Regions from separate parts of the Aminobacter sp. SR38 genome, predicted to be linked through region 1. Evidence: riboswitches for the same ligand, from Rfam matches in the RefSeq annotation. Region 1 holds a riboswitch; each other region holds the start of a gene.
What was found. A riboswitch is a leader RNA that binds a small molecule or an ion and turns the genes downstream of it on or off. The one in region 1 is predicted to bind cobalamin.
Positions count from the first base shown of each region.

Region 1 (3,271 bases):
CGATGCCTTTTTCGCGCGCCATCGCGGCAAGCTGGTCGCAGCCGTAGCGCCACCAGTCGTGGCCGCCGAGAATGCGGACAAGGATGACCTTGGCGTGGCTGGCGACGCTGTCGATCCAGAGATCGACCGACATCGGATGGCGGAGGTCGCGCAGGCTTGCGAGCCGCATCGATGGCAAGTTGTCCGCATCCGCCTTCCAGGCGCCGGCGAGGCCGGCCAGATCGCTGTCGGTGAAGGACAGCGCCGCCACATCCGCAGGCTTCTGCCTGAGGTCGACAGGCTCGATCAGGTCATCGAGCGAGGCGGAGGTGGTGGTGAGGATGTGCATCCCGGCTGTCCGGTTCAGCCGACCAGGATACGCTCGATGGCCGGGCGGTCGAGACCCTTGAGGCCGATCACGACCAGGCGCGAGCGGCGGTCGTCCTCTGCGGTCCAGGCACGGTCATAATAGTGGTTGACGCGCGGTCCGACGGCCTGGATGAGCAGCCGCATCGGCTTGCCGCCGACGTCGACGAAGCCCTTCACACGCAACACGTTCTCTTCTTCGGCGGCGGTGGCGACGCGTTTCGCCAGTTCGTCCGGGTTGGCGATCGACGGGATCTCGATGACGAAGGTATCGAAGTCGTCATGCTCGTGGTCGAACGCCCCGTCGTGATGGGTCTTGCGGTTTTCGATGTCGTCCTCGACGGCGAGGCCGAGGCCGAGCAGCACCGACGGATCGACCTTGCCATGCGCCGACGGCACGATCTTGACGGCGCGTGCCAGGTGCTCGCGCACGATGGCGGTGGCGCGGGCGTGGCCGGCTTCGTCGAGCAGGTCGCTCTTGGACAGGATGATGAGATCGGCGCAGGCGACCTGATCCTCGAACACTTCCTCGACCGGGTCGTCGTGGTCGAGCGAATCGTCCGCACTGCGCTGGGCGGCGAGCGCTTCCATGTCGGAGGCAACTTTACCTGCGGCCAGCGCAGGACCGTCGACCACGGCGATGACGCCGTCGACCGTCACGCGGCTCTTGACCGTTGGCCACTGGAAGGCCTGGACCAGCGGCTTGGGCAGCGCCAGGCCCGAGGTCTCGATCAGGATGTGGTCAATCCTCGGTGTAAGCGACAGAATTTGGTCGAGGGCAGGGACAAAGTCGTCGGCGACGGTGCAACAGATGCAGCCATTGGCCAGTTCGACGATGTTTTCCTCCGGGCAGGCATCGACGCCGCAGCCCTTGAGAATCTCGCCGTCGATGCCGACATCGCCGAACTCGTTGACGATGATGGCGAGGCGCTTGCCCTTAGAGTTCTCGAGGATGTTGCGCAGCAGCGTGGTCTTGCCGGCGCCGAGAAAGCCGGTGACGACGGTGCAGGGAACGCGTTCGACGGAGGCGGTCATGTGTCTTCCTTGATGAGTGCAAGTGGTGGGATGCGCGCGACGAGGCCGCGCTTGAGGCTATCGGGACGGCCGCGCCAGGGGATCAGGCCGTCGGTCGAGGTGGCGAAGAGTCTTGCGCCGGCGACGAGATCGTCGCCCGACATGGTGTTGAGATCGCCGAAGACGTAGCTCCACGCGCCGTCGCGGATCAGGGCGGCGCTAAGGCGGCGCTTGCAGTTGCCCAGGCACTCGACGCTGCGCACGGCGATCTCGCCATCGGCGGCGAGGCGGGCGTGCTCGGCAAGCTGGGCGCCGGCGCGTGGATGGGCGTCGGAGCTGTTTTCGTCGCGGCAGGATGAGCAGACGAGGATGGTCACGTCGCATGGGCGCGCGTCGGCTGCATCGCAGGATGCGTCGGCTGATGCGACCGGAAGGTTGTCGTCGAAATCCAAATCCAGGCTCCTTGCCCGGGGCACCCGCCAGGCGATCGGATCAATGTCTGCGACGGCAGGTCTCCTGGCTTGCGGATCGTCGCCTTCGCTCGCCTTCCCGGGAAAATCCCAGTGGTCTTCGAGCTTGGCTCTTCGCTCACAGTTGCGGGGACAGCCGCGGATTTGACGCCACCGGCGCGCACCGCATTCCCTCTTAGCCTTCGCCGTTGCGGGCGAAGGACCGTCTGTGGGCGATTTAGGCTTTCGCGAGGGGTGGAGTCAACGAGGCGGAGCGACCCGCAATGTCGCTCAGGCCGGGTCCGAGATCGCCCGCGGGCGTCACCTCGATGCTTTCGAGGCCGAGCCAGTCGCGCATCTGCTGGAGTTCTTCGTAAAGTTCGGCTGCGGTTTCCGGTGGCGCACAGGGCTCTGCATAGGCGGCGTGGACGCGCAGGATACCCGCCGGTCGGTCGGCCTTCAGGTCGATGCGGGCGACGATGCGCTCGCCCAGAAGGAAGGGCAGGACGTAGTAGCCGTACTGGCGCTTCTCAGCCGGGGTGTAGATTTCGATGCGGTAGCGGAAGTCGAACAATTGCTCGGCACGGGTGCGCTCGAAGACGAGCGGATCGAAGGGCGCAAGCAGGGCGCGTGCCTGGATCTTGCGCGGAATGCGCGCATCGGCGTGGAGATAGGCCTGCCGGTCCCAGCCTTCGACGCGGACGGGAATCAGTTCGCCGGTCTCGACCAGCTCTTCGAGCCGGCCTTTCATGTCGGCTGGCGACAGGCGGAAATAGTCGCGCAGGCAGATGCCGGTGGCGATGCCATGGGCGCGGGCGGAGATTCGCAAGAGATCGCGATGCGCATCCTCGGTCTGGGGAGCTGGACGGTCGTATATGCCGGCCGGGAGCACGCGCTCAGGCAGATCGTAGAGGCGTTCGAAGCCACGCCGCGAATGGGTGGTGATGCGACCGGCCCAGAACAGCCATTCGAAGGCATGCTTTTCCTGGCTCCAGCCCCACCAGCCGCCGGAACCCTTGGCGCCCTCGATGTCGGAAGCGGCGATCGGACCGCGGTCGACCACCTGGCGAAAGATCTCTTCTATATAGGGCCTGTTGGCACGGCCGAACTTGGCAAGCCCGCCATACATCCCGTCCTCGGCCCGCGCCATGCGCCAGCGCAACAACGGAAAGGTCTCCAGCGGCAGCAGCGACGCTTCATGCGCCCAGTATTCGAACAGCATGCGCTTCTTCGGAGCCATGGCGTCGTCGAGCAGGGCCATGGGGTAGGAGCCTAGTCGCGAATAGAGCGGCATGTAGTGGGCGCGCACGACGGCGCTGACCGAGTCGATCTGCAGCAGGCCGGTGCGGTCGAGCACGCGCTGCAGGTGACGCCGCGTGATCGCGCCGGTGGGGCGCGGGTCGGCAAATCCCTGGGCCGCCAATGCGATGCGGCGGGCCGTGGCGAGTGAGAGTTTTTCCTTC
Region 1 covers NZ_CP062112.1:5,195,237-5,198,507, forward strand. Annotated here, with positions in the region: gene cobN (cobaltochelatase subunit CobN) at 1-328, opposite strand, end outside; gene cobW (cobalamin biosynthesis protein CobW) at 343-1,380, opposite strand; gene IG197_RS25415 (DUF1636 family protein) at 1,377-1,811, opposite strand; cobalamin riboswitch at 1,848-2,051, opposite strand; gene IG197_RS25420 (winged helix-turn-helix domain-containing protein) at 2,047-3,271, opposite strand, start outside.

Region 2 (3,271 bases), 2.8 Mb from region 1:
GGCCTTGATGCGGACGCCCGGCTTCAGATGGTCGAACATCCAGCGTGTGCCGACGCTGCCCGCCTGCGCCTTGACGGTGACGGCGATGGAGAACGGCCGCGACGGGCTGGACGACAGCGTGTAGGTGCGCATGACGGGTGCCGGTTCGGCCGGCAGTTCGAGCGTCACGAACTGGCCCGGCTTGTAGCGGAACCAGGTCTGGTTGTCGGAGCGGAAGGTGAAAGTCCTGACGTCGGGCGCCTCGTCGGTGACGCCGATGACCTCCAGCACCTGGAGCCGGTCGTTCCAGGGCGCCATTTCGTCGAGGTTGCGGTAAAGGCCAAGCTCGGTCATCGCGTTCATGCCCCTCTCCCGGTCAGGCGACGTTGCGCAGGACCGGCTTGCCGCCGTCGGCCAGCCGCGGTTCGATGAAGCCGACGTACCATTCGATGAACTGCATGACGCCGCCCTCGTGTTCCTCCGAATAAGGCCCGGGCTCGTAGGCCGGCGATTTGATGCCGAAGGCATTTTCCTCGACGATGCGGCGGTCCTGGTCGTTGGTCTCGGTCCAGACATGGGTCAGTTCGGCCAGGTCGTAGTCGACGCCTTCGACGGCATCCTTGTGAACCAGCCATTTGGTGGTGACGGCCGTTTCCGTGGCGCTGATCGGCAGCACGCGGAAGGTGACGGCATGGTCGCCGAGCACATGGTTCCAGGTTGTCGGATAGTGATAGAGCAGCAGCGTGCCGATCCTGTCGGCCGAGACGCTGTCGGAGAGGTTTTTCCGCACTGCACGCTTGCCCGACATGGTGTAGCTCACCGCGTCACGCAGCAGTGGCGCGCGTGTCGCCCTGTACTGGCCGCCGGCATCGATGCGGAACTTGCTCGGCAACCCCACCGCCTCGCACTTTGCCCAGTGCGCCAGCATTTCGGGATCGCTTTCGGCGCCATTGACGCCGGTAACGTTCGGCGCCTCGGGAAAGGTCTTGCACAGCTCAGGGTGATTGCCGGCGCAGTGGTAACACTCGCGGTTGTTTTCCCAGACCAGCTTCCAGTTTCCCTTCTCGACGATTGTGCTTTCGAAGGCGACCTTGGCTTCGCGCAGCCGGTGCGGCAGCAGGTACGGCTCGACCATGCCCCGCATCGGCGCGAAGTCGGCGGGCTCGTCGGCGAGGCAGATGAAGATGTAGCCGCCGACGGATTCGCAGGCGACCGGCTTCAGGCCGAACTGGCTCTTGTCGAAACCTTCCGCCATCTGGCGCGCGAACAGCAGGCGGCCGTCGAGTTCGTAGGTCCACTGGTGATAGGGGCAGACGAGCTTGGCCGCCGTACCCTTGTCCGTGGTGCAGACGCGGCTGCCGCGATGCCGGCAGGAATTGTGGAAGGCGCGCAACTCACCCTTCTGGTCGCGGACGAGCACGACGGGATAGTCGCCGACCTGGACGGTGAAGAAGCTGCCCGGCTTGGCCAGTTCGCAGTCATGGCCGACAAACAGCCAGTCGCGGTACCAGATCAGCTCGAGGTCGAGCCGGTAGAAATCCGGGTCGGTGTAAAAGGGCTGTGCCAGGCTGAACCCGTCGCGGCGTCCGCGCAGCAGCTTCAGCATTTCGTTCTTCGCATCCATGTCCTGTCCTCGCACCAAGGACTGAACGGGTGGCTTGATTTGGGAAGAACGCCAGCCGGCGGACGCAGAGGTCCGTGCAGCAACGATCCGCCTCTTGACCGCCCACCGCGATCAGTCGAGTTCTGTCAGGTTCAAGGCTGGTTTCCGGGCTTCGGAGCTGTCCTTTCGGACTGTCTCGACACCTTCCCAGGCCGGCTGGCCCAGTGGTCTCCCGTCGAAACAATAACTCCGCCACCGTTGCGGGGGCAGCGCCGGCTTCTCACCGGCTTCCCAATTCTCCGCTTCGTCTCACACTCGAAGCAGCACCTTGAACATGACCGGATCAGACCACGGATTGGTGGCCGGGCACGAGCATGAAAACGACACGGGCTCAGCGCAAAGGCGACAGAGCCCATGTGATGTCACCGTGTTGCTATTCGGCCGCTTCGGCGAACGATGCCGGCACATAGTTGAGGATCGGCCCGAGCCAGCGCTCGACCTCGGCGATGGTCATGCCCTTGCGCCGCGCATAATCCTCGACCTGGTCGCGCTCGACCTTGGCGACGCCGAAATAATAACTCTCGGGGTGGGCGAGATAGATGCCGGAGACCGACGAGCCCGGCCACATCGCCATGCTTTCGGTGAGGCTGACGCCGGCGGTTTTCTCGGCATCGAGCAGGCGGAACAAGGTCACCTTTTCGGTGTGGTCGGGCTGGGCGGGATAGCCCGGCGCCGGACGGATGCCGCGATAGGGCTCACCGATCAGGTCGTCGGGCGCGAGGTTTTCATCAGGCGCGTAGCCCCAGAACTCCTTGCGCACCTTCTCGTGCATGCGTTCAGCGAAGGCCTCTGCGAAACGGTCGGCCAGCGCCTTGACCATGATCGAGGAGTAGTCGTCATTGGCGCGTTCGAAGCGCTCGGCGATCGCCACTTCCTCGATGCCTGCAGTGACCACGAAGCCGCCGAGATAATCCGGCTTGCCGCTGTCGGCGGGAGCGATGAAGTCGGCCAGTGCGACATTGGCCTTGCCGTCGCGCTTGGTCAGCTGCTGGCGCAGGGTGAAGAAGGTGGCAAGCTCCTCGCTGCGTGCCTCGTCGGTGAACAGCCTGACGTCGTCGCCGACCGAATTGGCCGGCCAGAAGCCGATGACGGCCTTGGGCGCGAACCATGTCTCGTCGATGATCTTGCGGAGCATCGCCTGCGCGTCGTCGAACAGCTGGCGCGCCGCGGCGCCCTGCTTCTCGTCCTCGAGGATCTTGGGGTAACGGCCCTTGAGTTCCCAGGTCTGGAAGAACGGCGTCCAGTCGATGTAGCGGGCCAGTTCGGCCAGGTCCCAGGCTTCGAACACCCTGGTGCCGAGGAAGGTTGGCTTCGGCGGCGCATAAGATGACCAGTCGACCTTGTGCGCATTGGCACGCGCCTTGGCCAACGGCAATCGCTGCTTGTCAGCTTCGGCGCGGTGATGGGCGTCGGCGACCTTCTGGTATTCGGCTTGCACCTGTTCAACGTAGCTGCCCTTGGCCTCAGGGGACAGCAGGTTGGAGACAACGCCAACAGCGCGGCTGGCATCGGTGACGTAGACTGTCTGGCCGGCGCTGTAGCGGGGATGGATCTTCACCGCGGTGTGGACGCGACTCGTGGTGGCGCCGCCGATCAGCAGCGGAATGTCGAACCCCTCGCGCTCCATTT
Region 2 covers NZ_CP062112.1:2,421,643-2,424,913, forward strand. Annotated here, with positions in the region: gene IG197_RS11905 (hybrid-cluster NAD(P)-dependent oxidoreductase) at 1-333, opposite strand, end outside; gene IG197_RS11910 (aromatic ring-hydroxylating dioxygenase subunit alpha) at 356-1,603, opposite strand; cobalamin riboswitch at 1,721-1,928, opposite strand; gene metH (methionine synthase) at 2,016-3,271, opposite strand, start outside.
Region 2: linked by a shared signal. The riboswitch ahead of IG197_RS11910 (aromatic ring-hydroxylating dioxygenase subunit alpha) and the one ahead of IG197_RS25415 (DUF1636 family protein) in region 1 are both predicted to bind cobalamin.

Region 3 (3,271 bases), 2.4 Mb from region 1:
CTGAACTGATCTAGCCCTGCGCAATAGTCGCTGATGTTTCCCTTGGGTCAATTAGATCGATGGATTGACGTGGATCGCAACAGGCTGTGTCATCCCATCGGACCTGTGCCCGACGACCCCAGGCGCCGCTGCCGCTGCTGAGCGTTTCAGCCTTGGCTTCCAGCCAGTGGCGGATATCGGCGGGAACATCCGTCGATCCGTTGAGCAGCGGATTGCGCGCCGTGCCTGGTAAAGACGTCGTGATAGTGGACGATCGACAACGGCAAGCGTTGCTGTTCGGCCGGAATCGGGTCGAACAGGTGGTGCGGAAAGTTGTGCGGTGCCGACAAGGTGCGCATCGTCAGGCCGCTGCCCGGCATGGCCAGCGACAGGCAGGCCTGCGAACTGTCCCACAGCTCGCTTCCCCGGGCGGAAACGACCCCGTGGCCCGCCTCGACACGATGGCTGACATTGGGCGCGAGCTTTGCTGCCACCGAACGCTCGAAACAGCCGAGTAGCCGAGGATACGGTCTTCTCGCCGAACCACGACGAGGCCGCCATATTAGCTCGCTTTGACCCCAGCCTTGTCGACGGTGGTCTCGATCATCGGCACCAGGTCGTAGTCGACGCCCAAAGTCCGGGACGGCGCCTGCCAATAACCGTCCCGAGGATCGGTCGTCGCGGCCATATGTGCACATGCCCTTGACGTCGACGGAGCCGAAGGGCGGCCGCAGCAACTTCCAGTGCCAGATCAGGTTCACGGCAGAACAGCATGTCGCTGTCCAGGCCGACAAAAGGCAGGGGCGAAAAGCAGATGGTGGCGGAACGACACGATCCCCCTTGTTTTCAATGGGCCTTCACCGCAGCACCTGCTTGCGGCCGGTGGGGTGGTAGGCAAAGTCGTCGACCACCGCGCCGCCGAGCAGATGTTCGGTGACTATGCGGTCGACGGCGGCCTCGGTGACCCCGCCGTAATAGGTGCCTTCGGGAAAGACCTGCAGCACCGGTGCCAGGTTACAGGGGCCAAGGCAGGTCGATTTGGCGCTCATCGTGCCGTCGCCGGTCACGCGCAGCTTCTGGCGGTCCTGCTGGTTGCGCAGGTGGCCCCAGATCAGGTCCGCGCCGGCGGCATTGCACGGGCCGCCCTGGCAGACCAGCACGCGGCGTTTCTGCGCCGGCACGAGCGAGCCCTCCGGCGCCAGCCTGTCGAGCGGCGGGATGGGCGGCGTCGCGTCGGCGCCGGTGACGAGGTCGGCCATCATTGCAGCCAGCAGCGGGCTTTCGGCGAGGCCCCGCGCGATGCGCACCGTCGGCCAAGGTGCCGCGTCCTCGGCCTGCCACCGGCGCAGCGACTTGGTGAGCCAGGCATTGAAGCTGGGCTCGATCGGCAGCATCAGCGGCAGGATGAGGATATCGGAGAAATCCTGCTGGCGAAGTGCCGCAAGCGCCTCGCGCAGCGACGGCGTGCCTTGTTCGGTGAAGCCGAAGCTGGTGTGATCGACGCCGGGCAACGCCGCGGCGAGATCACAGAGCTGCTGCATCTGCCTGTAGGGCGCGGCAGCAAAGGCCGACCTGGCGACGAGCACGATGGCACGTCTGGCCTGGGACTGCGCGGTCTCAACTTCGGTATTGTGCAAACGATCGATCCCTGGCCTGACTGCGGTCGGGATTGTCGCAACGCATGTTGGTGAAAGGCGATGGCCGATAGCGCCGCCTGCACGAACCTGCGCTCCGGTGGTACACCCCGCCCACGAAACATCACTCGGTCAGGCAGGTCTCCTGGCTCGCGGGTCTCGGCTCATTGCCTGCCTTCCCGGCCGTCGGCCAGTGACACAATCGGCAATGCGGCTCACCGCTTACAGTTGCGGGGCAGCTTCGGTTTCGCACCGAATTCCCTCTTAGCTTCCGCCCGAAAGCAGAAGAACCATAACCGCGCGGCAAGCTATATGCGGGCAGACGCAAGTCAAGGGTTGTCGATGGACAAGTACCTAGGCCAGCAATGCGCTGCCTTGCGATCGCTTGGTGTTGCTGCACATGGTCCGGCGATGGACGACGATTGCCAAGCAGCCCTTCCGATCATGACCGTGCGCCATCGGGGCGCACCGGTAGAGACCGGAGATGGACATGCACCACAAGCGGAATAAGCCCAGGAATGCCAGGGCCGGCTGCCTTCTGTGCAAACCGCACAAGGCGAACGGCGCCTGCCCGAGGCATATCGACATGAAAATCGGCAACCGGCGTCGATATGAAGCGGGAAGCTCGCAGCTGCGATGTGAAGGCGTCCGCGGCTGATAAGCTTGTCTGCGCGACATCGGATGTGCGAGGGGACGCGCCCGCCCATTGATTGGGGGGGCAGGGCGGGCGCTAAGCTCGGGTGGTCCAAGGTGGGGTAAGGACGAGGTGAGCCTGTAGGTCGTTTAGAGGTTCCTAACGTAAGGTCAACCAACGCCAGCGAGCGGACGGCGCGGTCGTTCAACTTCTCGTGTAGAGCGGCTGGATCGCAAGCGGCGTCGAGCCCGTTCAGGGCAATCTGAGCGGCCGTCCACCGGTGCGTTGCCAGGACACCGGCGAGTGTCGTGAGTTACCGCCAACGTGAGACGCTGGAAACGGCCACCAGGCGGGTCGCCAGAATGATTGCAGAGCAGCTTTGGCCTGTTTTCGTGGGCACCCCACCAATGTGGCCCGGCATGCAATCGCGACAGCCACAGGTGAGGATCGGAGGTGTCGATGATGTGCGCGGCGGCGGCTCACCGCGTGGGCGAACGCTTCGCCGGAGGCATTGGAGCAGGCGCGCGACGAGCTTGCCGCACATGCGCGCCGTTGGCAGTGAGGACTGAAGTTACCGCTTCGCGGTGTCCGCGCTGCTCGCCAGGCTGGCCGGAAGGGGCTTGCTCGAGCATTTCAGATGCATGTTCCGGGCGAATTGCTTGCGCATCTTGGCGCGATGTTCCTTACCGGCCATGGCGATGCCGAGCCCGTATGGGCCAAGCAGCAGCCCTGCCGATACGCTCAGCGTTTCTTTCTCTTGCGCTGCGTAGTTCGCCGCCTCAACTCGAGCTTTCGTGCAGTCCGCTGACCGCCATTTGGGATCCTTGGCGGAGAGTGTGGTGGCATAGTCGGCAGGCTGGGATGCACAGCCGGCAACTGCGAGCATCGTCACCGCAGCGAGCAGTTTGGCCTTCATCTATGAGTCCTTGCTAAACATCCGTCCATCAACACCGACAGGGCTGATTCCGCAAGGGGCGGTGGCAGAACACCAACCTAGGAATACGCCTCTTTATCATAAGGAAAC
Region 3 covers NZ_CP062112.1:1,970,851-1,974,121, reverse strand. Annotated here, with positions in the region: gene IG197_RS09610 (hypothetical protein) at 147-473, opposite strand; gene IG197_RS36645 (hypothetical protein) at 542-667, opposite strand; gene IG197_RS09605 ((2Fe-2S) ferredoxin domain-containing protein) at 837-1,616, opposite strand; cobalamin riboswitch at 1,731-1,923, opposite strand; gene IG197_RS09600 (hypothetical protein) at 2,819-3,163, opposite strand.
Region 3: linked by a shared signal. The riboswitch ahead of IG197_RS09605 ((2Fe-2S) ferredoxin domain-containing protein) and the one ahead of IG197_RS25415 (DUF1636 family protein) in region 1 are both predicted to bind cobalamin.